DNA from 2 places in the Lactobacillus paragasseri genome. Region 2 is predicted to be linked to the other one. Evidence: predicted binding sites of a transcription regulator. Region 2 holds the regulator's gene; the other holds the start of a gene.
The links. The regulator Rex, encoded in region 2, represses fermentation and respiration genes when NADH is low (regulators of the CRP and FNR family bind a similar motif). The targets are predictions, from matches to a motif close to TTGTGAANTANTTCACAA.
Positions count from the first base shown of each region.

Region 1: LpgJCM5343_RS09245 (alpha-hydroxy-acid oxidizing protein) is a predicted target of Rex. The motif match lies at 13,902-13,919, and genes of this name have one in related genera.

Region 1 covers NZ_AP018549.1:1,883,995-1,899,427, forward strand. Annotated here, with positions in the region: gene LpgJCM5343_RS09175 (serine hydrolase domain-containing protein) at 1-102, opposite strand, end outside; gene LpgJCM5343_RS09180 (PTS sugar transporter subunit IIC) at 169-1,626, opposite strand; gene LpgJCM5343_RS09185 (BadF/BadG/BcrA/BcrD ATPase family protein) at 1,869-2,753, shown strand; gene LpgJCM5343_RS09190 (DUF871 domain-containing protein) at 2,772-3,863, shown strand; gene LpgJCM5343_RS09195 (alpha/beta hydrolase) at 3,865-4,659, shown strand; gene LpgJCM5343_RS09200 (dipeptide epimerase) at 4,659-5,714, shown strand; gene LpgJCM5343_RS09205 (serine hydrolase) at 5,719-6,450, shown strand; gene murQ (N-acetylmuramic acid 6-phosphate etherase) at 6,466-7,359, shown strand; gene LpgJCM5343_RS09215 (sulfite exporter TauE/SafE family protein) at 7,433-8,194, shown strand; gene LpgJCM5343_RS09220 (Rpn family recombination-promoting nuclease/putative transposase) at 8,286-9,146, shown strand; gene LpgJCM5343_RS09225 (aldo/keto reductase) at 9,244-10,083, opposite strand; gene nagB (glucosamine-6-phosphate deaminase) at 10,213-10,932, shown strand; gene LpgJCM5343_RS09235 (deoxynucleoside kinase) at 11,115-11,765, shown strand; gene LpgJCM5343_RS09240 (deoxynucleoside kinase) at 11,787-12,461, shown strand; gene LpgJCM5343_RS09245 (alpha-hydroxy-acid oxidizing protein) at 12,582-13,820, opposite strand; gene LpgJCM5343_RS09250 (NCS2 family permease) at 14,060-15,370, shown strand.
Region 2 covers NZ_AP018549.1:417,285-432,717, reverse strand. Annotated here, with positions in the region: gene LpgJCM5343_RS09585 (Rib/alpha-like domain-containing protein) at 1-3,326, opposite strand, end outside; gene LpgJCM5343_RS09580 (MBG domain-containing protein) at 3,301-6,201, opposite strand; gene groL (chaperonin GroEL) at 6,494-8,125, opposite strand; gene groES (co-chaperone GroES) at 8,157-8,441, opposite strand; gene LpgJCM5343_RS02015 (LiaF transmembrane domain-containing protein) at 9,144-9,902, opposite strand; gene LpgJCM5343_RS02010 (LytTR family DNA-binding domain-containing protein) at 9,899-10,357, opposite strand; gene LpgJCM5343_RS02005 (LOG family protein) at 10,528-11,094, opposite strand; gene LpgJCM5343_RS02000 (redox-sensing transcriptional repressor Rex) at 11,232-11,876, opposite strand; gene LpgJCM5343_RS01995 (ABC-F family ATP-binding cassette domain-containing protein) at 12,042-13,973, shown strand; gene LpgJCM5343_RS01990 (hypothetical protein) at 14,109-14,573, opposite strand; gene LpgJCM5343_RS01985 (hypothetical protein) at 14,590-14,970, opposite strand; gene LpgJCM5343_RS01980 (hypothetical protein) at 14,972-15,343, opposite strand.

The DNA.
Region 1 (15,433 bases), 470 kb from region 2:
TGTTTTATTTTTTATATCTTCTAAGGCATAGCTTATTCCCGGCGTAGCACAATCATTTATTGCTTGTTTCATTAACATAGATATTTCATTAGTATTTCTCATTTATATTTCTCCAAAATTAAAGCCCACTATAACTTTTGTAGCTATAGTGGGCTTCCTAATTAAACACTAAACATTTTCTTTTGCTAATCTCTTAAACTTACTTAGCGTATCAAAAAGAGCAATTATTTTTGTGCTTATAGTTGTTTTTAAAGAAGTAGGCTCAACTGATAGATCATTATCAGTTAAATTAATTGCTTCAACATTATTACCCTTTGAAGCTTCTGTGTTAGTAGATTTACTTGCACTGTCTTTAGCTTCCTTTTCTAGTTGTTTCTTATCCCAAACTTTAAAGAATGGATAGTAAATAACAACAGAAATAATGACGTTAATAATAGATAAAACAGCAGCACGCCAATCAAAACCAGTTGCCATGTAAGCTCCAATTGGTCCTGGTAACGTCCATGGAACCAAAGCGATAGTACGTGATACTAAGTGAAGAGCCATTGCAAAGTATGTCAAAGCACCAGTTACCATAGGTGTTACAACAAATGGAATTGCAAAGTATGGGTTTAAAACAATTGGTAAACCAAAAATAATAGGTTCATTAATGTTGAAAATACTTGGGATAATAACCGCCTTACCTAAAGTCTTACCAAATGAAGACTTAGACATAAAGGCTAACAAAATACATAGACCTAAGATAGTACCTGAACCACCAATATAAACAAACCATTGGAAGAATTGTTCAGTCATAAATCTTGGAGCATTAGCAGCACCCACGCCATGTGCAATTGCTGCCATATTTGCATCTAGGTTCTTGTACCAGTATGGATAAATTGGAGTCGATGTAATAGCACCATGAATACCAAATAACCAAAATAGTGAGTTAAAGAATGGTGGAATAACTGATGAAATAAAGTTATCTTTACCAAAGTTAGATAATGGTGACAATAAAGCTAAAAGTCCTGCATTCAAGTCAAAATGCAATACTTCTTTAATTACCCAAGCTAAAATAATAATTACTGAAGCTGGTACTAAAGAAACAAATGAATTAGAAACTGCAGGTGGAACACCATCTGGCATTTTAATAACTAAATTTTTCTCTTTAAACCAACGAATAATTTCAACTGATATCATTGAAACTAACATTGCAGTAAACAAACCCTGCGCACCAAAGTTAGTTGAAGGAAGAACTGTTCCAGCTAACATGCCAGACAATTTAGCTGCTTTAGCAGTTAAAGTACCTGGACTTACAGCCAATATAAAGAATGCCATCGTTGCAACAGTGGCTGAAGAATTTCTATCTAATTGATAGTGCTCAGCCAAAGCAGCTGCCATTGCATAGCATGAATACAAGGCCATCATACCAATAGAAAAAGTAACTGGTACTTGTAATGCAGGTAAATATGGGGTAATAAACTTTTTCCAACTATCTATTGGAAATTGAGAAATAATTGTAAAGAATGAACCGACAATAGCTACGGGAATAATAACTGCCATTCCATCTCTAATTGCCACAAAATAGCGATTACCCGCTAGTTTCGACATTTTAGAGGTGATTTTTGCGGCATTAAACTTAGCCATATTAATACCTCCCGATATATGAAACCAAAGTTAATATAACGCATAAATGAATACGCTATCACTTCTGGCTTTAATATAGCACTATTTTTCAGAAAATGAAATATTTTTTCTTAATTATGTTTAAATTATGCATTTTTAGATATTTTATGAAATATTTTTTCAAGTTTTATTGAATAGTTACATAAAAAAAGTTACTATGAAATCGCATACAGTATTAGTTGAAAATGCTTAGGAGGTTTCTCATGAGCTATGTAATCGGAATTGATAGTGGCGGTACCCATATAACGGCTACCGCTTATAAAGATAATATTGAAATTGCCACTGCTACTGCTGGTCCAGGAAATATATTTCTTGATCCACAGCAAACCATTAAGAATCTAATTAAAGTTATTACTGAAATTTCAGAAAAATTATCATCAAATACCTGTACCTTAATTTTGATTGGAATTGCAGGACTAGAAAGTGCCGATAATCCACAGCCTTATTTAGACAAAGTAAAGGATTATTTTAAGTCATTAACTGAAAATATTATTTTTACAAGTGACGCTAAACTAGCTTTAATAAATGGTCTTGAGGGAAAAGACGGATTTTTAGCAATTGCCGGTACCGGATCAATTGTATATGGAAGACAAAAGAATAAATATTTACGTGCTGGCGGTTGGGGATATTTATTAGATGATATTGGTTCTGGCTATCGCATCTCCCAAGAAGCCGTTGCCACCGCATTAGAAAAAATGGATCGAGGAGAAAATTCTTCTTTAATACCTGCTATTCTTGAATACTTTAAGGCCGATAATTTAAAAAATGTAGTTAGCCAATATTACAAACTTAATCGTACAGAAATAGCAGCTTTTTCATTAAAGCTTGCTCAAGAAGCTGATCGGCAAAATGATGAAGCAATTATGATCTTACAGCATCAGGCCGACTTATTAGCTGATGAAATTATTCATTTAATAAAACGTTATTCTCAAGAAAGTATTTCTCTAAATCTTGCCTTATCAGGATCTGTTTTAGTCAATAACCTTATTATTCAGAAAGAAATTTCATCAAAAGTAAAACATGCTTACCCTACTATAAAAATTATGGTTTCTGACAGAAGTAATACAGCAGCAGTCAATTATATTTAGTAAAGGAAGTAGTTAAATATGACAATGAGAAATTTAGGTCTGTCAATCTATCCAGACCATAGCAATTACGATGACAATGTTCAGTACCTTGAGCTTGGACATAAATATGGCTTTAAGCGTATTTTTATGAGCATGCTCGAAGTACAAGGAAGCGTCGAAGAAACTAAAGAAAAATACAAAAAGATAATCTCAATGGGAAACAGATTGGGATACCAAACGTTTCTAGATGTTTCACCACGTATTTTTAAAGATTTAAAAATTGATTATCATGATCTATCCTTTTTCCATGATATTGGTGCAACTGGCTTACGACTAGATCAAGCATTTGATGGAGCAACTGAAGCTTTAATGTCTTACAATCCCTATAATTTAATTATTGAATTAAATATGAGTAATAATGTGGACTACTTAAATAACATTATTTCTTACCAAGCAAATACTCCATATATTTACGGTTGTCATAATTTTTATCCACAAAAAGGCACAGCTCTTCCTTATGATTTCTTTGTAGAATGTTCAAAACGCTTCAAGAAATTCAATATTCACACAGCTGCATTTGTTACCAGCCAAGTTGGAAAAATGGGACCTTGGAATGTCACAGATGGCTTACCAACACTTGAAGAAGATCGTTATCTTCCAATACAAGTTCAAGCAAAGCAGCTGTGGGCAACTGGCTTAATTGACGACGTTATCATCGGTAACGCCTATGCATCTGAGGAAGAACTAAAATTATTATCTGAGGTTAATCCATACCAATTAGTTTTACATGTAAACTATGTTCCAAAGATAAACGACATTGAAAAGACAATTGTTGAAAAGCCACAACATTTCCGCAGGGGCGACATGAATAGTATCGTTATTCGGTCAACAATGCCACGTGTAACTTATAAAGACATCCCTAACCCAGCCCATGATAATGAACAAGAATTTAAACGCGGAGATGTTTTAATCGGAAATGATGGCTTTGGAATATATAAAAATGAGCTACAAATTGTATTAAAGCCACACATGGAGTCAAGAAAAAATAAAGTTGGTGAAATTTCTAAAAATGAATTATTCTTATTAGACTTTATCAAGCCTTGGACTAAGTTTAAGCTGTCATCAAATTAAAATGAGTACCATAATAACCTCCACACTTTACTCTCCGCATTTAAAATTAGATTGGAATTATGATATCTATCTTCCAGATCAAGTTAATTCCCAGCAAAAGTATCCCTTGCTTTTAATGCTCCACGGATTATATGGAAATCATACTAATTTTTTAGATACGAATCGTATTGACTCAAAAAGTATTCTAGATAACTTGATGCGTAATGCCAAAAAGAAAATTATTGTAGCTTTTATAGATGGTTTTAATAGTTTCTACATCAACTCTCTATATGGTTTCAAAATGGAAACGGCAATTATGCAGGACTTATTACCCTATTTAATTCAGCAGTACCCTATTTCAACTAACATTGGTATCGGCGGCATTTCAATGGGCGGATATGGTGCATCGAGACTTGTTTTAAAATATCCTCAAATATTTTCGGCAGCATTCTTAATTTCACCCGCTGTTTGGAATATTAAACATATTCCTCAATTTATTCACAATTCTATTCATACATTTCAAGATGAACAAAATAGTTGGTCAGAAAATTTCTACAATAAAATCTATCCAACTACTTATTTATCACCTATTTCAAATAAAGTTAATTTTTATATTGAGAGTAGTAAAACAGATGACGTTGTTCCTATCAAGGATGTAATATATTTTGCTCAAAAAGTTTCAAGCAACCATAATCACGTTCAATTAACAACTGATTCATTTGGCGCCCACGAATGGAACTATTGGCAAAAGGCAATAGTTCCAGCTTATACATGGATGATCGAACAATTAGAGCAAAAGAAGGGAGTGATAAATTAATGAATTTAAAAATTAAAAATATTACATGTTCCATTAAAAAAGTTCCATTAAAGAGACCGTTTATTACTGCCTTACATAAAGTCACCGAAATTGAAGGACTGAAAATCGTTGTTGAATTAAGTGATGGTCAAACAGGTACTGGAACAGCTACTCCTAATGAGAAAGTTACCGGTGACACATTACAAAGCTCACTAGACATTGTTAATCAAGTTATTAAACCTGCATTAATAAACCAAAACTTCAAAAATTGGAACAAAATTTTAACCACACTTCAAACCTGTATCGTTCATAATTCTGCCGCAAAGGCGGCAATGGATATTGCCTTACATCAATTAAAGGCTAAAGAAAACAATGAATCTCTAGTTAACCTACTTGGTAGTGAAAAAGGCAAATTAACAACCGACTATACAATTAGTATCGGTTCAGATGACCATATGGTTTCTGAAGCCAAAGCCTTAGTTAAAGATGGCTTTACTGCAATCAAAATCAAGTTAGGCAACAATTCTGTAAGTCATGATATTAAAATCATTCAAAAAATTAGTAAAGCTGTTGGTCCTGACATTTCCTTACGTATTGATTGCAATCAAGCCTGGAATTACAAAGACACTTTAAAAGCTAGTCGAACTTGGGCACAGGATAATTTAAACATTGATTTTATCGAACAGCCTGTTCTAAAAGATGCAATCTCAGATTTAACTTTATTAAGTGAAAATTCGCCTTATCCAATTATGGCTGACGAAAGTGTCGCTTCATATCAGGATGCCATTAACTTAATCCAGCATCACGCTTGTGACTACATCAACATTAAGTTAATGAAAACTGGTGGCTTATCAGAGGCAATCAAAATTAATGATTTAGCCCAAGCTTGTGGTATTAAAACTATGATTGGTTGCATGATTGAGCCAGTTGAAAGTATTGCGGCAGCTGCTGCATTCGCTGTTGCAAATAAAAATGTTAAATTTATTGATCTCGATTCAATTTTTATGGCTACACAAGATCCTGATCTTAGTAAGTATTTAGAAATTAAAAATAATGAAATTATTCTAAAGGACTAAGACAATGCAACTGACCCAGATTCAAGAACAAATAGAAAATAATCCTTGGAAAACAGCAATTACTATTCGTAAAAATAATCATACGATCTTTGAAAATTCAAACGCTAATGTGATTTTTAAGTCAGCCTCATTAATAAAACTAGGGATTGCTCTTTATATTCAGGAAAAAAAGCCTGGCACAATCGCCAATACTCTTACCCTATCTAGTAATGATATTGTTGGAGGAGCCGGCATTATCAATAGACTAAGCATTAAGTCATGGAAGATTAGTGATTTATTAGATCTAATGTTATCTGTATCTGATAATACAGCTACTAACGCTTTATTGAATTATTACAACATCAATACAATTAATGATTATTTACAGCAAAATTTTCAAAATATTTCTTTAAGTCGATTTTTAATGAAAAAAAGTGATAAAGAAAATACTTGTACATCAAATTCTATGATGGACGTTTTTGAAAAACTACTTGCAGGCGATAACGAAGTTAATCATGTGGTTCTCGATGCCTTAAAGCACCAAGAAGTAAGAAATAAATTAGTAGCTTATAGCAATCCTAAGTATGAAGTCTTTAATAAAACTGGCGAACTATTGCATGAACAGCATGATATAGCACGATTTAGAGCAAACACTGATGTGATTGACTGCTGCGTATTAACCAATTATCAAAGTCAAAAAGATTATGAGAATATTTTAAGTATGATGCAAAAGATCGGGAAAATACTTACACACTAGAAAGAAGTATTTACAATGGAAATTAAAAACTTAACTACGGAGCAACGAAACCCCGCGACTATGCACATTGATTCCATGTCAACTATCGACATGGTCAAAACTATTAATCAAGAAGACAAAAAAGTCGCTGTAGCAGTGGGAACTCAAGATGATAAAATTGCCCGGGCAATAGATGAAGCAGCTAAGCGCTATAGCAAAGGTGGACGTTTAATCTATATCGGTGCTGGAACAAGCGGCCGTCTTGGCGTTTTAGATGCTGCTGAATTAGTTCCTACCTACGGTATTAAACCAGAACGCGCAATCGGATTAATTGCTGGCGGTAAAGATGCGATGTATGTTGCTGTCGAAGGTGCTGAAGATTCACAAGATCTAGCAAAAAGAGATTTAAAAGATCTTAAACTAAATAAAAACGATATCGTTTTAGGGCTTGCCGCCAGTGGTCGCACTCCATATGTAATTGGCGGTCTTGACTATGCTAAAGCCATAGGTGCTCTAACTATTTCCATTGCCTGTGTTAAAGACTCTAAGATAGGCGATCACGCCGATATAGCTATCGAAGCTGTTGTTGGACCTGAAGCGATTACCGGTTCAACTAGAATGAAAGCCGGAACTGCTCAAAAGATGATTCTGAACATGATTTCTACTGGTGTCATGATAAAACAAGGAAAAATCTACGAAAACGTCATGATTGATGTTAAACCTACTAATTCTAAGCTAATTGATCGTGCCTGTCGCATTATTCACACTACTACTGGTGCATCTACCCAGAAAGCTAAAGATACTCTTAAAGAGGCTAATAATGATGTTGGCTTAGCAATCGTAATGCTTAAAACTAACTGCAGTCTCAATCAAGCAAAAAGTTTGTTAGAAACAAAAAATGGAAATGTCGCAGAAGTTTTAAATAAGTAGCTTGCTAGCTAAACAGAAGGGGCTTATAATACCTACCATTGCAATATATCAATTTACAATGTGAGGTGAAATTATGAGTCCTTTTTTCTTATTCATTTATCTGATTTTTGGTGGGATTTTAGGTGGCCTTCTCTCAACAATTGCAAGTATGGCATCCCTTGCCACTTATCCAGTCCTCCTTTCAGTTGGTATTCCCCCAGTTTATGCAAATACTACTAATGATGCAGCCTTAATCTGGACTGGCGTTGGATCAACTGCATCTTCGCTTAAAGAACTAAAGGGGCACTGGAAACAAGTTAGTTTCTATTCAATTTTTACAATTATTGGATCAGCTTTAGGCTGCATGCTTTTAATTCAATTTCCCGGGAAAATATTTGAGAAGATCGTTCCCTTCTGTATCGCTTTTTCCGGCTTAATGATTTTATTCAGTGGAGAAATTCATCTTGGAAATGAAAGTGATCATCCTAATCGCTTAGTTCAAGCTCTATCACTTTTATGCTTATTGATTGCTGGAGCTTATGCTGGGTACTTCGGCGCTGCGAGCGGCGTTTTAATGTTAGTTATCTTGAACGCAATTAGTGATGATGCCTTTTTAACTGTTAATGCTATGAAAAATATTATTGGCGCACTCTCCAATTTAGTTGCGCTAATTATCTATATGTTTACCGAAAAAATTTACTGGAGCGCTGCTATTCCTTTGGCAATCGGAGCGTTGATCGGTAGTTACTTTGGACCACGTATCATGCGCCATATTCCAGTTAAGATCATTCGTTTGGGCATTGCCGTTTTAGCCCTCATTCAAGCTGCTTACTTCGCTTATACTGCGTATAAATAAAAACAAATTTTATCTAGGAAAAATAAATTTAGTTTGCGTAATAAACATATGGGATTACTTCCTCAAATATTTTTAGAGAGGATTTACTCATATGGTAAAAAAGATTGAACCCTGGTTTGGGTTCACGGAAGATAAAGTGTTTGGGATGGTGATGGAAAACAAGGACTTCTGCAAGTATTTGCTTGAAATTATTATTCCAGATCTGAAAATTGAAAAGATAGACTGGTTAGATAAGCAAGTTGAGATTAATAATTTTGAGCGCAAGAATGAAGCTAAAGAAGTTAGACTTGATGTTTTGGTTACAGACCATGAGGGACGCGTGTTTAACATCGAAATGCAAACAACGGATCAAGATGATATCGGTAGACGCATGCGTTACTATCTTTCAAGACTTGATTTACGCTATACTTTAAATAAGGGTAAGACTTATCGAAATTTGAAAGACGCCTTTATTATTTTTCTCTGTAACTTTAAACCAAAGAAAGATGATAAATTTTATGAGTCGTACCATACTTATTCTGATCAAGATAGGTCAAAACAATTACAGGATGGCGTGACAAAGATTATCATTAATTCACAAGTTTCAGCTGAAGGTCAGAGCGAAGATTTAAAAGCCTTGGCTAAATTAATGAACAATGAACCTGTGAATTTAAATAAACATTTTGATTACGCGCAAAGAAGAATTAAAGAAATTAACGAAGATCCAGAAACGAGGGAAAAGATCATGCTTTACGAAACAAGAATGCTAGAACGAGAACAAGCTGCAGGAAAAGCAGGATATGAGCAAGGAATGAGACATGGCGTTGAACAAGGAAAAGTCGATTCTGCCAAAATTATTCTCGAAAATCAAATGGATAATGGTAGTACTTTAGAGCAAGCAGCGGATTTTGTTAAGAATTTAAAATTAATTTCCAACAAAGATCTTGAAAAATTGATCAAGATATATAAATAAAACCGTAAAAAAATAATTCTTAAAGCAAAAAGATTGATTAGCCACGTTACTAAAACGCTGGCTAATCAATCTTTTTTATTTTACAAATATTTCCAAACTATATCATCGCAAGTGGCGTCTTTTCAGTCGGCTGCGGGAAGTCATTATCTATTAATTTTATTTCGTCTGATGTTAATTTGATATCTTGAGCAGCAATATTCTCCTTCATATGCTTAACCGTTCCCGCTTTAGGAATCGATAAAACATTACCATGTCTTAAAGTCCAAGCTAACATAATTTGGTGCGGAGTTACATTGTGCGCACGAGCTACTATTTTAAGATTATTAGTAATCCTAATCGAATCGCCCTTACCTGAGTTAAATGGAGAATACCCAATAAAACCAACGCCATGCTTTTTTTGCCAAGGTAAAACATCATATTCTACCCCGCGTTCAGAAAGGTTATACAAATCTTCATTGGCAAAACAATCCTTGCCGCCTGGGACACTAAACAATTCTTCTAGGTCAGCTACATCAAAGTTAGATACACCCCAGTGGCGAATTAAGCCTTCATTTTGTAATTCTTTTAGTCCGCGTACTGTTTCAGATAAACGCTTATCGCCACGCCAATGAAGCAAATACAAGTCTAAATAATCAGTTTTTAGTCGTTTTAAGCTATTTTCTAAGCTCTGACGTTCTAATTCTGGAGAAGCATGATACGGATAAAATTTTGAGATCAAAAAGATTTGACTGCGATCATAACCTTGAATTGCTTCGCCAATTAATTTTTCACTTTTTCCTTCACCATACATTTCTGCAGTATCAATTACTTTAATTCCATTATCTAAACCATAGCGAAGTGCAGCTATTTCGTCTTTTTTCTTAGAAGCGTCTTCGCCAATTCCCCAAGTTCCCATGCCTAAGCCTGACAAGTTATTTTCTTGAAAACTCTTCTCCATCTCTTCTCACCTCACCTAAATTTTACCGCAGAAAAAAACAAATTTAAAAATGTTAGCGGTTTAAGTTGACTAGACCAATTTTATATTTTATAATGGACTAGACCAATGAATGAGGAGGTACACATAATTATGAAAATCATCGTAACTAAAGATAATATTGAAGGCGGCACTAAGGCATTTGAAATTATTAAAAAGGGAATGGAAAATGGCGACAAAGTTTTAGGCCTTGCAACTGGCTCTTCCCCAATTCCAATGTATGACGATATGTGCGACAGCGACTTAGACTTCTCTGACATGACAAGTATTAACTTAGATGAATACTACGGCTTAAAACCAGATAATGATCAAAGCTACCACTACTTCATGCAAAAACACTTATTCGATAAGAAGCCTTTCAAGCATTCATATATTCCAAATGGAATGGCAAAAGATATTGACAAAGAAGTTGACCGTTATAACGACATTATTGCTGCTAACCCAATTGACATCCAAATTTTAGGTATTGGTAGAAACGGACACATTGCCTTTAACGAACCAGGTACTCCATTTGGCAGCTTAACTCACAAGGTTCAATTAACTGAAAGTACTATTAAGGCAAATTCACGCTTCTTTGACAATGAAGACGAAGTTCCTCGCCAAGCTATTTGTATGGGAATTAAGTCAATTATGCAAAGTAAGAAGATTGTTTTACTAGCCTTTGGCGAATCAAAGCAAGATGCAGTTAAAGCATTAGTTGAAGGTCCAGTTACTGAAGAAGTTCCTGCATCCATTTTGCAAGATCACCCAGATGTAACAGTTATTTGTGATGAAGTAGCTGCAGCAAAGCTTGATCCAAAATACAGAAAATAATCCTCATTTAAGACTGTTTACTTTGGCGAATTAATCTTTTTAGATTAGTTCGTCTTTTCTTTTTGTATTTTTTTGATGTGTTCTCTTGACTTTTTTCTTTTATAGCAAATTAAAAAACCACTTGTTTTCATACCAGATATTGAATTACACTATTAAAGCAAACTATATCTTGTAGAAAGAACGTGATGACAGTTATTGTATTGAGCGGGCCTATTGGAGCCGGAAAATCCAGTTTAACCAGTCTTCTTGCAGAGCATTTAGGCACCCAAGCATTTTATGAAGGTGTAGATAATAATCCAATTTTGCCACTTTATTATAAAGACATGGCACATTACACTTTTCTCTTAAATACCTATCTTCTAAACCATCGTTTGGCTCAAATTAACCAAGCTATTCGCGATCATAACAGTGTGTCTGATCGTTCAATTTATGAAGATGCCTTATTTTTCAAAATGAATGTCGATAGTGGAATCGCAGACCCTACTGAATTCAAGATCTACGATAGTTTACTTGAGAATATGATGGAACAAGCCCCAGGCAACCCAAGTAAGAAACCTGATTTGTTAATTTATATTCATGTATCTCTTGATACCATGCTTCACCGCATTCAAAAGCGCGGTCGTACATTTGAACAATTATCAACTGATCCAGGCTTAAAAGACTACTATGCTCGACTTTTGTCTTATTACGAGCCTTGGTATGAAAAATATAATGCATCCCCTAAGATGATGATTGATGGCGATAAATATGACTTTGTTGCAGATGAAGATGCACGAAAAGAAGTTATCAACACAATTGATCAAAAGCTTACTGATCTAGGTAATCTAAACTAGCTAACGAATAGAAGGAACGTGATGACAGTTATTGTATTAAGTGGGCCCATTGGAGCCGGAAAATCCAGTCTAACAGGTATTCTATCTAAGTATTTGGGCACTAATCCCTTTTATGAAAGTGTAGATGACAATCCTGTTTTGCCATTATTCTACGAAAACCCTAAGAAGTACGCATTTTTATTGCAAGTTTATTTCTTGAATACTCGCTTCCAAAGTATCAAGTCAGCATTAACTGATGATAATAACGTACTCGACCGTTCTATCTACGAAGATGCACTTTTCTTCCAAATGAATGCCGATATTGGCCGTGCTACTAAAGAAGAAGTAGATACTTATTACGAACTTCTACACAATATGATGAGTGAGTTAGATCGGATGCCTAAGAAGAATCCAGATCTCCTTGTTCATATTGATGTATCATATGACACAATGCTTAAACGTATTCAAAAACGTGGTCGTAACTACGAGCAATTAAGTTATGACCCAACTCTAGAAGACTACTACAAGCGTTTGCTTCGCTATTACAAACCTTGGTATGAGAAGTATGATTATTCACCAAAGATGACTATTGATGGTGATAAATTTGACTTCATGGCAAGTGAAGAGGATCGTCAAGAAGTCTTAAATCAAATCGTTGCTAAGCTTAAAGAAATGGGCAAACTTGACGAAAATTGGAAACCAAATTTAGTTAAATAAAGTAAAAACATGTTAGAATACTTTATAGGAACAGTGTTACTATCTGCTTTATAATTTAATGCGCAGAATAGTGCTTAGGCGGTCGTTAGGCCGCTTTTTTCATATACTCACATCATTAAACTAATGTCTTGAAGCGCCACTTACTGCATCTGCAGCTTCACCAGTTAATTGATTTTCTTTAGTAACAGGATATGGCTTCATAACGCTCTTACTCGTTGAAGAAATTCCCCAATCAGCAGTATAGTCAAGATGATCAATTTTAGCATGTTTAATATCGTCAATCGTCTTACAACCAGTCAATTGCATATCAATCAACAATTCCTTATTCAATTGCTCAATAACTGACTGAACACCTTGAGCACCACCAAGTGCTAAGCCATATAAGAATGGACGACCAATACCAACTAAGTCAGCACCTAATGCCAATGCCTTAAAGACGTGTGAACCACGACGAACGCCGCCATCAAGGATAATTGGAACGGGGCGATCGCAACTCTTCACAGCCTTCGCGATTTCAGGCAAAACATCAATTGTAGCAGGAGCCCCATCAACTTCACGGCCTCCGTGATTAGAAACTACAATTCCATCTGCACCAGCACCAATTGCAAGCATCGCATCTTCAGCACATTCAACGCCCTTAACAATTACAGGCACATCAGCAATGTCCTTAATCTTACGAATATCATCTGGCCCAATATTTTGAGCAGATGAAGCGTACATTTCAGCAACGCTTTGTCCCTCTCCTTTTCCACCAGTCCATTCATTAAAGAAAGCAAGTGGAACAGGATATGTAAAGTTAGTCCGTAAATTTGCTTCACGATAGCCACTAACTAGCGCATCTACAGTTAAGAAGAAACCGGTAAAGCCGGCTTTAACTGATTCTTCAATTACCATTTTATTAAAGTCCCAGTTCTTGCTTAGATATAATTGCATAAACCGTGGGGAGTCGCCTACTGCGTTTTGCACATCTTGAACACTCTTATTTGCATAGGTACTCATTCCAAACAAAGCACCGGCAGCTTTTGCACCCTTAGCAGTATCAATTTCGGCTTCGGCATTTGCAATACCATGGCAGGCAATTGGACAGATCATAACTGGTGTCTTTAACTTCATCCCTAAAAATTCAGTATTCAATTCTGGATCCTGCATCCCAGTTAAAGCACGAGGCACAATTTGAAAATGGTTAAAAGCTTGTGTATTATTCCGCCAAGTCCATTCATTTTCTGCACCACTAGCAATGTAGTAATAAGCAGCTTCTGGTATTACATATTTTGCTTCGTTTTCCAGTTCATCCAAGTTAACCATGTGTAGTTTTTCTTCTCTAGTACTTTGTGGGAACCCCTTATAGTAAGTTGTCATCGATATTTCCTCCAATCATTAAGTAGGTTTCTATACACCTTAATTTTAGGACGATTTCATTAATTTATTAAATAAAAGCTATTATGAAATAATTCACTAAGTCCGATATGCTCACTATCCATGTTCTTTGTAGCGCTTTCTTTAGTTAAAATTCGTGTTTACATTTATTTATCAGAATGCTACACTGTAAAAGTTGCTTATTTAAAGCTAAAAAGCGAACATTATGTCTGGAGGACAAAATGAATTTTATCAAAAACTACTTTCATTTAGAAAAGTTGGGAACTAATGTTAGAACTGAATTTATTGCAGGTCTAACAACCTTTATTAGTATGTCTTATATTCTCTTCGTTAACCCAAGTGTTCTTGGTGCTAGCGGCATGAATACTGGCGCTGTATTTACTGCAACTGCTTTAGCTGCGGCTCTTGGTACAGCAATCATGGGTATTGTAGCTAACTATCCGATTGGTGAAGCACCTGCCTTAGGTATTAACGCCTTCTTTGCCTATACCGTATGTATTGGCATGAAGGTATCTTGGGAAACTGCCTTAGCCAGTGTTTTTGTTGCATCAATTATCTTTATTTTAATTACTTTATTTAAATTAAGAGAAAAGATCATTGACTCTATCCCTTCAGACCTTAAATTTGCCATTTCATCAGGTATTGGTCTTTTTATTGCCTTCCTAGGTTTACAAAATGGTGGTTTAATTGTTGCTAACAAATCTACTTTAGTTGGTTTAGGATCACTTCATAACCCGCTTGTTTGGATTACGATTTTTGGTTTAATTGTTACTGTAATCTTAATGATTTTAGGCGTTCCAGGTGCGATTTTCATCGGAATGATTGCTGCCTCAATCTTTGGCATTTGTACTGGTCAAATTGCCGTACCACACAAGTTTATTTCTTTAGCACCAAGTCTTGCACCTACTTTTGGTCAAGCAGTTTTCCACGTTAAAGACATTAATTCTCTGCAAATGTGGGTTGTTGTTTTAACTTTCTTACTTGTTACATTCTTTGATACTGCTGGTACTTTAATTGGTCTTGCTCAACAAGCTGGCTTTATGAAGAACAACAAAATGCCACGTGTTGGTAAAGCATTAGCCGCAGATTCAACTGCTATGATGTTTGGTTCTATCTTTGGTACTTCACCTGTTGGAGCCTTTGTTGAATCAAGTGCTGGTATTGCAGTTGGTGGACGTTCAGGTTTAACTGCAGTCTTTGTTGCCATCTTCTTCCTGATTTCAATGATCTTTAGTCCATTACTTGGGGTGTTCACTACTCAAGTGACTGCTCCAGCCCTAATTATTGTTGGAGTTTTAATGGCACAAAATACTGCTCACATTCACTGGAACAAGTTAGAAATTGCCGTTCCTGCATTTTTGATTTTACTTGGTATGCCACTTACCTACTCAATTTCTGATGGTTTAGCATTAGGGATGATTACTTACCCAATTTGTATGGTTTCTGCAAAGCGTGGTAAAGAAGTCAGCCCAATGATGTGGGTACTGTTTGTCGTATTCATCATCTTCTTGTGGGTTTTGAATTTTAAGTAAGCTAAAATTCACTAACAAAAATACCGATTATCATCCATCTTGATAATCGGTATTTTTTTATTG
Region 2 (15,433 bases):
ACAACTACTGTTGCTGGGACATCGCCTGCGACGCTTGTATCTGGAGTCTTCTTCCAGGTGTAGGTTGTCTTAGTGCCTGGGTGCTTTGGATCTGTGATCTTATCTAAATCACCGTGGTTCTTAACCCCATCTTCTGGTGATGGGGTGTCACCCTTCTTTACTGTGATATCTTGACCAATTGGATCTGGATTCTTGGTTGGTACTACTGGAGTGTCATCTACAACATGGACAGTAATATCAACTGGCTTATTAGAACCGTCTGGGTAGTGAACGATCACTGTTGCTGGGACATCTCCTGCGACGCTTGTGTCTGGCGTCTTCTTCCAAGTGTAGGTTGTCTTAGTGCCTGGGTGCTTTGGATCTGTGATCTTATCTAAATCACCGTGGTTCTTAACCCCATCTTCTGGATCTGGAGTGTCGCCCTTCTTCACTGTGATATCTTGACCAATTGGATCTGGATTCTTAGTTGGTACTACTGGAGTGTCATCTACAACGTGAATAGTGATATCAACTGGCTTATTAGAACCATCTGGGTAGTGAACGATCACTGTTGCTGGGACATCTCCTGCGACGCTTGTGTCTGGCGTCTTCTTCCAAGTGTAGGTTGTCTTAGCATCTGGATGCTTTGGATCAGCGACCTTGTCTAAGTCACCATGATTCTTAACGCCATCTTCTGGTGATGGGGTGTCGCCCTTCTTTACTGTGATGTCTTGGCCAATTGGATCTGGGTCCTTGGTTGGTATTGGAGTTTCATCTATAACATGAACTGTAATATCAACTGGCTTATTAGAACCATCTGGGTAATGAACAATCACTGTTGCTGGGACATTACCTGGAACGCTTGTGTCTGGCGTCTTCTTCCAAGTGTAGGTTGTCTTAGCATCTGGATGCTTTGGATCAGTGACCTTGTCTAAGTCACCATGATTCTTAACGCCATCTTCTGGTGATGGGGTGTCACCCTTCTTTACTGTGATGTCTTGACCAATTGGATCTTCAACATAAGTAATCACAACTGGATCAAAGTTACTATCTGCAGTTACTTTAACACCATCAACCTTAGCTTGACTTGGAGTATAACCAGCTACTTCTGGAGCAGTTACTTCAACAAAGCTGCTAGTAGTCCAAGGGTTGTATGTAACTTCTTTAGTTACTTCATCGTAAGTACCAGTTCTTGTTAATTCAACATGTTGACTTAGATCAACATCGCCACTTGGTTCTTTGGCAGTAATTGTACGAGTTACAGTCTTATCAAAGTCTTCCCTCTTGTAGCCATCTGGTACATTATCTTTATCAGCTGGCTTAGTGTTGTGAGCTACATGAACTTTAATTGGATCATGTCCATTTGGACCAAAGCTAATAGTTCCTGGAATAGTCTTATCAGTAATGTGCCAATTTGTTGGAACATTCTTTTCGATGTTAGTTGGAATATCTTTTTGACCAGTTACACCATCTACATCGTAATGGCTGCCAGTGATTGCACCACCATCTGGGTTGGTAATTTCCTTACCGTTTTTATCGACGTAAGTTACTGTTGTCTTCTGTGCATTTGGTGCATATGTAATAACAGTTGGATCAAACTTACTATCTACTGTTACATCAGCTCCATCAACTTTAGCTTGACTTGGTGTGTAACCTGCAACTTCTGGAGCTGTAACTTCATCAAAGCTACCAGTTGTCCAGTTGCCATAAGAAATAACCTTCTTAGTTACTTCGTCATAAGTTCCAGTTCTCGTCAATTCAGTTGTTTGACTTAGATCAACATCACCAGTTGGCTCCTTAGCAGTAATTGTACGATTAATGGTCTTACTAAAGTCACTTTCCTTGTAGTTATCTGGAACATCATTCTTATCCACAGTCTTAATGTTGTGAGCTACATGAACTGTAATTGCAGGATATCCATCTGAACCGAAAGTAATAGTTGCTGGAACTTCTGGATCAGTAATATGCCAATTAGTTGGTACATTCTTCTGAATATTAGTATCAACTTTCTTATTTGTTACACCAGTTACATCATAGTGACTGCCAGGAATTACACTGCCATCTGGGTTGGTAATTTCCTTACCATTTTTATCGACGTAAGTTACTGTTGTCTTCTGTGCATTTGGTGCATATGTAATAACAGTTGGATCAAACTTACTATCTACTGTTACATCAGCTCTATCAACTTTAGCTTGACTTGGTGTGTAACCTGCAACTTCTGGAGCTGTAACTTCATCAAAGCTACCAGTTGTCCAGTTGCCATAAGAAATAACCTTCTTAGTTACTTCGTCATAAGTTCCAGTTCTCGTCAATTCAGTTGTTTGACTTAGATCAACATCACCAGTTGGCTCCTTAGCAGTAATTGAGCGTTTAATCTCTTTAACAAAATTATCTTTAGTGTAACCATCTGGAACATCATTCTTATCCACAGGCTTAGTGTTGTGAGCTACGTGAACTGTGATTGGAGTATGACCATCTGCGCCAAAGGTAATAGTTGCTGGAACTTCTGGATCAGTAATATGCCAATTAGTTGGTACATTCTTCTGAATATTAGTATCAACTTTCTTATTTGTTACACCAGTTAAATCATAGTGACTACCAGGAATTACGCTACCATCTGGATTGGTAATTTCATTACCACTTTCATCAACATAAGTTACTGTTGTCTTTTGTGCATTTGGTGTGTAAGCAACTTCAACAATGAAACTATCTGCTGGAACCCCATTCTTCAAGGCTGATTGACTTGGTACAAATTTGTCGCCGTTCTTAGCTTCTAACGTTACATCTCTTGAAGTTGGAGTATAACCAGCAGCGATTTCTTTACCATCATTAGTCTTTGAAACATCAAATTCATCAAAGGCAGTCTTATCACCTGCTACATCTGATTTCCATTCACTGTAAGTATTATCACCAGTTACTTCATCATGGGTCATAATTCTGTAGAAACTCAAAGTTTCAGTTTCTTTACCTTGACTCGTTGCATTTGGAACATTCATTAAAATTGTTCTAGTGACTTCACGGTACAAATCTTGCTTATCTTTGTGATTTCTGCCATCAGTTTTAGTAATCTTGTGCTCTACTTTAACTTTAATTGGACTAGTTGGAGTTGAGCCAAACGTTACTGTAGTTGGATACTTAGTTCCTGGAATAATCTCCCAGCCTGCTGGTACTTTGTCTTTTACATCAGTATTAACTGTGTCTCCAGTCTTACCTGAAATTTCATAGTGACTCCCTGCTACTGGCTGACCATCTGGCATCTTAATTTCATTACCATCTTTATCAACGTAAGTTACAGTTGTAGATTGCTCAGCCTTTGCATAGTTAACAGTTATCCTTGGCTGGTTCACCGTTGTTTAAAGCTGATTGTTCTGTAACTTTATCCTTTTCAATTGTGCCACCAGTAATTGAACGAACATAACCGTTTCCATCTGCTGGTACTGATACTGTTGCAAATGAAGTTGATCCATCAGACATATTTGAAGTCCAAGCACTGTAAGTTGTGTACTCAGATTCTGGCTTACCTGCTGCCTTTAAAGCTTCATCAACTGTCTTGATTCTATATAGTGAAACTTTTTGAGATATAACTTGTGTAGGTTGTCCTTCAATATTAACTGTAATGGTACGAGTTACTGTACGATAAATGTCATTATCATCTTTATGATCTCTGCCATCAACTGATGTTTTCTTATGCTTCAAATTAATTCTAATAGTTCGATTAATATCACCAAAAGTTGCTTTAGTTGGTAATACATCTACAAGTTCATAACCTTCTGGTACAACTAAGCTAACATCCTTTGATTCACCATTAAGTCCCGTTACAACTACAGGAGCACCAACTTTACTATCATTGTTATCATTATCAATGAATTGATAAGAAACGCTAGTATTAATATCATAGTTTGCTGTACCAGCAAGATCTTCAGCTGAAACAGTAACATTATCCATAGGAGTAGGATTATCTGGATCTTCTGAATCAGGATCAGTACCAACACCTGCTAAAGTCTTTAAACGATCTTGCAAATGAGATAAAATCTTATCCTTATTCAAACTAATTGTGTAGGAACCACCTTTAGTTGGTGCAGAACCATCAGTAGTGTTCCAAGTGTAGTCACCATCTTGGAGTGTGTACTTACCTAAAGGAACGGTTCTCAATAATTGAGGCACATCACCTGGTTCATCAGCTTGTTTATAGACTGGTAAAGTTAAATCAATAGTAATCTTCCCATCCTTATTGACATCAGCAGTAGTTACAGCATTGCCATCATAAAGTTTAGAATTGTTACCGCTTAAGTTAGCTTTACCGGTTGCTTGATAAATTACATAGTCAGCAGTGTAAGTATCACTACCAGTAGGCGTGTGCGTTCCATAAGCCCACTCATAGTTATTTCCATTATTACCATCAGCAGCTTTAACTTTATTAATAAAGTCATCAGTTAAACGAAGATTATACGTTCCAACATTTTTAGCTTGGTCTTTATCGATTTTATGTCCATTAAACCAAAATTCTACATCAGCTGGTGTTAATTGAATTGTTCTAAGAGTGCCATCTGAATTGTAAACTGATATTCTACCTTGATCATTATCCGCAAGACCTAGTCCCGAATAGAAAGTACCTTGATCTGGAAGAGTAGAAGTATTATCAAATACCTTTGTATCTCCTCCCATAAGAGAAATTGTTTTATTTCCTTTATCTATAATAAACTTGGCCTCACTTTTGACATCCTTAAGATCTGGATAAATGAACTTATCATGAAATTGACCCTTAATGTGATTAAGACCCTTTTCGGTTAGACTAACTGTATAAGTTCCAGCATTTCTATTTTCATTATACGTTACATCGCCATTAGACAGTTGTACTCTAGCGTTAACATCATTAAACCTAATATCATAGCCACTAGCCGGAAGTTCATTAGTTTCAACTAAATTTTTCCAGTTATCATCCGCATAATTAAATGTGCTTTCACCTAAAAGAGTGATTGTAAGTTGATGTTTTACAGGAATTGAAATACTTTTATCTTTATCAGGGATAGTAACACTAGTTGGAAGGCTTCCTGACGCAAGTTGGTAACCAGTTGGAAGAGTTAAACTAACTGATTGATTGCTACCAGCTGCACCGGTTACTGGTACTGAACTACCTACTTGATTACCAAATGGATCTTTAAATTTGTAAGTTACAGTGTGTTCTTCTTTTGTATAATCAATAACGATATTTTGTGAAATACCAGCATATGGTGATAATGTTTCAGCACCAAGTCCTGCACCATCTGGAGTAGCACTTGTGATCTTCCAAGTATATCCATCTACAGCAATTTCACTATTCTTAATAGCTGGTAAAGTTCCCTTATAATCAGATGGTTGAAAAGCCAGGAATTTATTATAATTTTCTTCATCTTCCGCAGATGCAAATGTCCAGCTGTTATTATAAAGGACTAAATTTGTTGAAAAATCACGAATACCAGTATCCAGTCCTTGACCGTTAAGGGTTAGCATCACAGTAAACTCAAACTTTATCGTAGTTATGTTTGTTGATACATTACTTGCTTTTGTTACTTCAGGATAGCCAAATCCACCTAACTTTTGCGTAATAGTTTCCCTACCACCAGCAGATTGTGGTTTATTTAAGGTTACTGTACGCGTTGTTGTAACATCACTAAGAGATTGAAATTCATTCACATGGTTCATAAAACGTGCACCAAGTGGACTCTCCTCAGCTTCTTGTTCAACATTCTCACTAGCAGCCTTGCTCTCAGTAAGTCCAGCAACATTAAAATTTCTCTGAAGCTTATTCACTGAAACAGTATTAGTGTCCAACTTATTTGCATTAACATCTTTATCTGCTTGAACACTAGACTTAGTAGCTGCTTCTTCATCAGTAGTTACATCGTTTTTAATAACATTAACATCCCCATTTGATGCAACCTTTTTGCTATCTGATGTAGTTTCAGCAACATTTTGCTTAGCATTTTCATTAGTAGCAGAAACCGATGTCTTATTATTTTCTTGCTTTTGTTCAGTAGTCTTTACTTCTGCTGCCTTAACATTAGCTTCATCCTTCTTCTCTACTTGTTCAGTAGCATCCTCATTAACACTATCAGCGCGTACAGCTTGGGCGTTTACCCCTCCCAAGTAAATTGTGGCACCAATTAAAACAGATGCTGCCCCAACGGAAAGTTTTCTAATACTATAATGGTTGTGTTTATCTCCAAACATCTTACTACTCATACAAATTACCTCCAATAGACCTAAATGGTTATTTCCTTAATTAAATAACGTTTTCAATCGACAACTATATAATAACACTTATTTTTATAAATTCTATACTAATATTGAATTCGATTTCACTTTTTTATATTTATTGCCGTACAACCTAAAGAAATATCCCTTAATCTTACAAAGCCCATAAAAAAAGAATCGAGCAACCATCAGCGATTGCTCGATTCTTTTACATTATGCCTATCAGTAAACTAATAGTGTCATAATGATAATTCTTTCTTATTTTTTGTTAGGAATTAAATTACATTCCCATTCCCATACCTGGGTTTGGAGCTGCAGGGGCTTGGTTCTTGTCATCTTCTGGAGCATCAGCAACGACAGCTTCAGTAGTTAACAACAAGGCAGCAATTGAAGCAGCATTTTGAAGGGCTGAACGAGTTACCTTAGTTGGGTCGATGATACCAGCCTTAACCATGTTTTCCCACTTGTCAGTTGCAGCATTGTAACCAATTTCTGGGTCTTCATGTTCTAAGTGATCTAAGATAACAGCACCATCTTTACCAGCATTTTCAGCAATTTGACGTACAGGAGCACCTAAAGCTTTCATAACGATGTTAACACCAGTTTGTGCATCTTGGCTATCGCCCTTAACATTACCTTGGATGGACTTCATAACATCAACTAATGCAGTACCACCACCAGCAACGTAACCTTCTTCAACAGCGGCACGGGTTGCGTTCAAGGCATCTTCGATTCTGTACTTTCTTTCCTTTAATTCAGTTTCAGTAGCAGCACCAACCTTGATAACAGCAACACCACCAGCAAGCTTAGCAAGACGTTCTTGTAACTTCTCACGGTCAAAGTCTGAAGTAGTGTCAGCAATTTGCTTCTTAATTTGGTCAACACGTTCACTAATAGCATCCTTTGAGCCAGCACCTTCAACAATAGTAGTTGAATCCTTAGTTACAGTGACCTTGCCAGCCTTACCTAATTGATCAATCTTAGTGTCCTTTAATTCAAGACCTAAGTCTGAAGAAATTACAGTACCACCAGTTAAAATAGCGATATCTTCAAGCATTGCCTTACGACGATCGCCAAAGCCAGGAGCCTTAACAGCAACAACATTGAAAGTACCACGGATCTTGTTCAAAACAAGAGTTGGAAGAGCTTCACCATCAACATCGTCAGCAATGATTAACAAACTCTTACCTTGTTGAACGATTTCTTGCAATAATGGCAAGATGTCTTGAATGTTAGAAATCTTCTTGTCAGTAATTAAAATGTAAGGGTTGTCTAAGTCTGCTTCCATCTTATCGTTATCAGTTACCATGTATTGTGATAAGTAACCACGATCGAATTGCATACCTTCAACTACTGAAAGTTCAGTATCAATACCCTTTGATTCTTCAATTGTGATAACACCATCGTGACCAACTTTTTCCATTGCGTCAGCAATTAAGTTACCAACTTCAGTTGAAGCTGATGAAACAGAAGCAACTTGAGCAATTTCATCCTTGGTGCTTACCTTGTGACTGATCTTGTGTAATTCGTCAACAGCTGCCTTAGTAGCAGTTTCAATACCGCGACGAATACCAACTGGGTTAGCACCAGCAGTAACGTTCTTCATACCTTCACGAACAATTGCTTGAGTTAAAACAGTAGCAGTGGTAGTACCGTCACCAGCAATATCGTTAGTCTTTTGTGCAGCTTCAGAAACAAGCTTTGCACCCATATTTTCAAAGTGATCTTCTAAGTCAATACTCTTAGCGATAGTAACACCATCGTTAGTAATGTCAGGAGCACCATAGCTCTTTTCCAAAACAACATTTCTACCCTTAGGTCCTAAAGTTGTCTTAACAGTGTCTGCTAATTTATCAACACCCTTTAATAATGAGCGTCTTGCATTTTCAGAAAATTTAATGTCTTTAGCCATATTTATATGCCACCTTTTATTTCTAATTTAATTACTTAACGACAGCTAATAAGTCGCTTTCACGAAGTACTAAGTACTTTTCGCCTTCGTATTTCAAGTTAGTGCCAGAGTATTTATCAAAGAATACTGTTTCACCTTTTGCAACTGACATAGGAATTAAGTCGCCATTTGCGTTACGCTTACCATTTCCTACGGCAATAATTTCGCCCATTTGAGGCTTTTCTTTAGCGTTAGAAGCCAGGACAATGCCTCCAACTTTTTCTTCTTCTTCGTCTTTTACTTTAACGATCACGCGATCACCGATTGGTTGTAACACGTTAGTCCCTCCTGTACATATTTAATCTATTATTACATCACTTAGCACTCATATCTCATAAGTGCTAACTTACATTTACGATAGTACCTTGTTTATAAAAGAAAAGCAAGTATTTAGACACAAAAATTAGCACTTTTCTTGCTTGAGTGCTAAAAAGTGCTAATTTATTTAATATTTATTTAAAAATTCAATATGGATTGTCTGTAATTTTTGATAAAATTAAACAAGCACAAAAAGTTAAATATGCGGTGGTACTTTCGTTTAAGGAGATGATGCCAATGGTGTAATAGCTATTGTTCAGAATCTTACTGAAAGGAGGTACACTTTGCTTGATGGTTGCCTTATTTGGCGCTGTCTATGTCTTTATTGGGCTCTTGGATTGTATTGTCTTGTTATTGGTAAAGCTGGTGCGAGATATGACCAAGTTGGTAAAAGCCGTAAAAAAGCTCATAAAGGCTATCCACGATTTGTGGAAGAAAAAATAAGCAAACAAAAAAAGCCGCTCCATAACTTTTGGCCGAGTTTGATAGCGACTTTTTAGTTTGCTAATAATAATTTTGCCACCGCACTTTTAGCGGCTTGTGCTTCAGAGAGCTATTCTCAGTAGCTCTCTTTTTTTATACTACAAGTATTTCTTTACTACAAGTATTTTACAGCAAATTAATTTTTACTTCAAATTAGAGCTGATCGACTTTTCTAGTTCTAAACTCTCTTAATAGTAACATCCCCCATATTAGCACGACCTTGAAGTACTAATGTTGGACCTTCTGCTGGCTGATCACCATCAATAGTAAAATCACCAAATTTATGTTCAAGTTGATCATCAACTCGCCAAGAAGTTGGAATGTAAATATTTATATCTCCCATCGACATATTGATGTTAGCAAGTACTTCATCCCCAGCAGGCTTAGCTGAATCAAGATATACATTAACATCTCCCATTGAAACATTCACAGTCACCGTTTCTAAGTGTTGCGAATGAACATAACGTGAAGTAGAAGACAACTTTTCGCTAATCACAATATTGTCATCATTATCTGAACTAGACGTATCAGAAAATACATGCTCAGCCTTAAATTTATGTGGTGCCTTCAAGTCTGACCAATTAGCGTTAACTTTTTCACCATTAATAATCACAGTCGGCTTCCAGCTTTTTTTGAAGATTAATCTCAAACCTCCCCAAATTAAGAACGCTGCTAAAAGTACTGTCCAAGGAACAATACTTTCAATATGAAGTGGTTTAGCATAAATGATTAATAGGAAAGCAAGTGAAAAAATGCTGCCGCCTAAACTTTTATTAATTAAAGAAGTAATTAAGGTTGCTCCAAAGACTACTGTCCAAAAAATTGCCCAAAAGCCTAATTCTAATGGCATCAAGTGGAGCTGATCTAAAACTAAAAACGCAGCTGCCGCAAGCAAACCTAACCCCCAAAGAATTCTTCCAAAACTGGCCTTTCTCATGATAATGCCCTTCTCTCTTTTAATCTTTCATTTAAATCTCGGTAATATCTTCTTGAAACATAGACTGTCTTATAGGAATCATGAAACTTAATCTGACAATTAGAAATCGATTTAGTAACAGCGTAAATCTGATCTAAATTTAAAATAGTCGATTTCGATACTCGCATGAACTGTCCACTTAATAAGTTTTCTAGTTCGTATAATTTATACTTAACAAAATATGCATTCCTCGTCGTATGCGCCATTACCTGCTTAGCGTCTGTTTCAAAAAAGAGAATATCGTTAATACTTAAATAATAAGAAGTATTGTCCATCATCCCCTCAATTTGATCAGGATGTTCTGAATCAGTTTGAAGTTGATGATATATTCTTTCTACTTCAGGCGTTAAGCTTTTAGCATGAATTGTTATTTCTGTCTCTTGCTGATCTGGATCAAGTTCAAGCTTAACTTTCACAATTCTCACTTCCTTGTTTCGTTCTTGATATTTATATTAAACATGAATATAAGATTAAAATCTAGTGAAATTGACTAAGCGGTCATTTTAAAGTTCTAAGTGGTCAAAAAAAGAAGTATGAACCTAAATACGAGGGGGAAATTTAGATTATGCTTCTTTAGTTTAATAAATCAATATTCACGATAAGCCGGAGCCTGATAATCCTCCATAAACTGCAAAATCTTATCAAAATCAGTTCCAAAATAGACCGTATCTAAGTAAATATTTTCTAAAAAATCATCCTGATTCATGCGCTTCAACAACTTATCTAAATAATCATAAAAGCCAGCATAGTTATAAAAAGCAACGGGCTTAGCATTATCGCCAATTGCAGTCCAAGAAATAGCTTGACTTATTTCTTCTAAAGTACCAATACTGCCAGGAAGAGCTACCATCCCATCAGCCAAGTTCATCATCGTATCTTTGCGCTTATCCATACTTGGCACCACGCGAAAATCTTGCACCTTATTGTAAGCTGCACCACGATCTTTTAATTCTTCAGTAATAATGCCATGAACAATACCGCCATTTTCTAAAACGCCATCAGCAACTGCTCGCATTAAACCATACTTACCGCCACCATAGACTAGCTCAATCTGGTGGTCTGCCATTTTTTTACCAAATTCATAAGCAGCCTTGGCATATTCAGGACGGTTACCTGAGCGTGCACCACAATAAACTGCCATTTTTTTAATCATTTTATCTACCTTATTTCTAAATTTAAAAATTCTATGCCTATTTATCTTAAAATTATTTTCTCTCTGATTACAAATAAAAATGTATAAAAAATGCACAAGCCTAGTTAAGCTTGTGCAAAAGCTATATTAATAGTAAATTATTTTTTGTTCTTATCTTTATCTGAATCCAAGAAATAGATTAAAGTTTGAAGTTCAGTCGCCAAGTCAACATTTTGTACACGAACACTAGAAGGTGCAGATAAACGAAGTGGCGTAAAGTTCATAATTCCTTTAATTCCGGCATCAAACATTTCATTGGCAGTCCTTTGCGCTGCTGTTTGCGGTACACAAAGGATTGCAATCGTAATTTGTTGCTCACGAAGCTGCTTCTTCATTTCACTCATATCATAAACAGGCACACCTGACATAATTGTTCCAGTAATTTCAGGATTAATGTCAAAAGCAGCGCTAATTCTGATATTATTAGTACGCTTGAAGTTATAATTCAAAAGCGCATGTCCCATATTACCAACACCAACTAAGGCAACGTTAGTTAAAGTATCTTGGTTCAAAATCTTTTTAAAGAAATTAAGCAAGTTCTTAACATCATAGCCATAGCCACGCTTACCCAAGGCACCAAAGTAAGAAAAATCACGACGAATTGAAGCACTGTCAACTTGAACTGCTTCCGCAAGTTCAGTTGAGGACACTTTTTCTTTTCCTTCATCATTTAAAAAGATTAAATAGCGATAATATAGCGGCAAGCGTCTGGCAGTAGCCTTAGGAATCTTAATTTCATCCATTAAGAGGCCTCTTTCTTTTATAAATACGAATGTGAAATATTTACTAATCAAACTAATAATAGGCATTCTTTAAGGATAAATCAAGAAACAATTTTCACAAAGGTCATATTTTCATAAAATTTAAAAGATTCACTATGTTAAAATAAGCACTAGGAGAAAATAATTATGATTATTGCACAAGCTCAAGACCTCGAACAACGTTTTGGAGGCAATATTATCTTCAGTAACATTTCTTTCTCGGTTCCTGACAATGCCAGAATCGGTCTTGTTGGACCTAACGGAGCCGGAAAAACTACCTTATTAAAGATCATGACTGGTCAACAAGAACCAACTAGTGGTCAATTTACTATTAATAAGGGATTAAAAGTCGGCTACATCGCTCAGGAAAATGGCCTCGATGAAGACAAAACAATCTGGGATGAAATGCTTACTGTCTTTAATGACTTAATCGAAAAAAATAAAAAAATCACTAAAATGCAAGAGCAAATTGCCGACCATCCCGAAGATGAAGACTTGCTCAAGCGGTATGATCAATTAGCTTACGACTTCGAACAAGAAGGCGGCTTTACCTACCAGGCTGAAATTAAGAGTATTCTTAACGGTTTTAATTTTAAAGAAAATACTTGGAATAAGGTAATTGGCACCCTTTCTGGCGGTGAAAAGACACGACTTGCCTTTGTTAAATTGCTTTTACAAAAGCCACCAGTACTGCTGCTTGACGAACCTACTAACTACCTTGACTTAGATACTTTAGATTGGTTAGAAGCGTTCCTAAAGAATTATCAAGGCGCAATTATTACTGTTTCTCACGACCAGTACTTCTTAGATCACTTAGCTAATCAAATTTTTGAACTGAACTTTGGAAAGCTGACTACTTTCAAGGGTAATTACAGTCAATACGTTAAAGAACGTGAATTGATGGATAGCCAGCAAGAAGCCGCTTATGAAAAACAACAAGAAAAGATCAAAAAAGAAGAAGAGTTCATTCAAAAGAACTTGGTTCGTGCTTCAACTACTAAACGCGCCCAAAGCCGGCGTAAAGTTTTGGACAAGATGGAGCGTATCAAGCTACCTAGGCACAAGCAAAAAGTTCGTATTAACTTCACTAGTGAACGTCCTTCTGGTAAGGAAGTGTTGATCGCTAAAGATCTAACCATTGGCTATCCAGATAAGGTAATGGTTTCCGATATCGACTTCCAAGTTAATAAGAATGACCGAGTTGCTATTATCGGACCTAACGGTATTGGTAAGTCTACCTTGCTCAAGACCATCATGAAAAAGCTTGAACCAAAAGGTGGTTCAATTAAATATGGTGCAAGTTTAGATATTGGTTACTATGATCAAGAACTCCAAAGTTTAGATCCTTCAAAAACTGTTCTTGATACAATTTGGGATCGTCACAAGACAATGCCTGAAAAAGACGTCCGATCTATTTTGGCTTCCTTCTTGTTCACTGCCGAAGATATTGATAAGACAGTTGGTCAATTATCTGGTGGTCAAAAAGCGCGGCTGACTCTGACCGTTTTGTCTCTTGAAAAAGATAACTTCTTACTAATGGACGAACCTACCAACCACTTAGATATTGAAGCTAAAGAAGTTCTTGAAGAAGCACTAGATAATTACGATGGAACATTGCTCTTCGTTTCTCACGACCGTTACTTCATTAATGAGTTAGCTAACAAGATTATTTCTGTTCGCGATGGCCACGCTAAGATCTATAATGGTAACTATTCTTACTACCTAGATGAAAAGGCTAAGCAAGCTGCAGCTGCTCAAGAAGCAGAAGCACAAAAAGCAGAAACTGAAACCACTCCGGCTGCCAGTCAAAATAAAGGTAAACTATCTTATCAAGAACAAAAAGCACGCGATTCTCAAAAGAGAAAATTAGAACGTGCAGTTAGCGATGCTGAAGCTAAGATTGAAAAATTAGAAGCAGAAGAAAAAGAAATTCAAACTGAGATGGCAAATCCAGAGATTGCCGCTTCATTTGAAAAGCTTGGACCATTGCAAGAAAAATTATCTGCTGTTCAAGAGCAATTAGACCAGGCAAATAATGAGTGGGAAAATGCCTTGGATGCACTAGATGAATTTGAATAAAGTAAAAGATCAAGATTGACTATACTCAATTTCTACAATACTTATAAATAAAAATATGCCTAATTAGATTTCGTTAGTCTAACTAGGCATATTTTTTATATTGGTTAATATTAATATCACTTATATCCATTTTGATTATTTACTTTCTGTCACTCCTTCTGGAACAAATTGCCAATAAGTACCATCTTGGCTTTGATAAGCACCATTAGCAGTCTTCTTTAAAATAAAAGTTACTTTACGCGTTTTAAATTTGTAACCATTTTTCAACTTTTCGGTTTTAACTCTGCCCAATTTTACCCATTGACCTGCTTGTGGGCGTTCATTTTCTTTCAATGAAAAAGCATTTAAAATATCTTTACTTAATTTTGAAGGTTTGCTTTCTTCATTACCCCCTAAGCGTGTAGCCAGATAGGCTGTATTTTTGTCAAACATCAAATAAAAAGAATTACTCAGTTTATTATCTGATTTTTCCAAAGTCATTAAGCTTTGATTAACCCAGCCTTTAGGGACAGTCGTCTGATTATGATAAAACCATACTCCACCGCCTACTAAAAGTAATAAAGCTACCAAAGCAGTCACAACTAATTTCTTATTTTTCATATTTGTCCTCGTACATTTAATAGTTCGTAGCAAGTCCATATGCTACTAACCTAACATTTCCCCCATATACTGACACCCATCTGGTTTTATTAGTTCTATAATTATGTTCCATCCAAGTGCCCTTTCGATATAGATACCCGTTATATTTACCATCGTTATAGTAAACCTTACCGGGAGTAGTATTGGCTAAATTCCAATTATCTCCTCCTTGCCAAGCACTATATCTATAAACATTGGATACATATTTATATAACGGTCCATTTTTACTAGGTCCATATACCTGGACGGAAACCTCATTTTTTTGAGATACTACTTGTGCTTTAGCTGTATTATTTACATACGTTACTCCTACACTACATGATAAAAGCATTGCTAATAATAATTTTTTCACTGACATTTTATTTATCCTCCAAACTTAAGACATTTTTCAATAATTGTGGATTCCGAGAATAAGGGGTAGGTATACTACGTACATTTCTGCTATATAGGTAGCCTCTATAAAAAGTCATCGATCCTCTCCCAACTATCCTTTCACGAGTAACTCTAGATAAATATCCACGATAACCATTATATTCAAAATAATGAGTCGGACTGTTATCATAAGCTCCCAAAGTAATCCAAATTCTTGAAGGAGTGTATTGGTTTACACTCACTGATGACTCACTCCTACTAGTGTTTACTTCAGCCGCATCAACCTTAGATGTTTCAAAAACACCTAAGATTGACAACATTAATAAACTAGTTACTATTTTTTTTAGATTAAATTTCATTTTTCCCTCCATAAGCATAAATATTACATTTTCACAAATGACAACTTAAAATTTATCATTTGTTGCTCATAATTATCACATCTTTCTTCA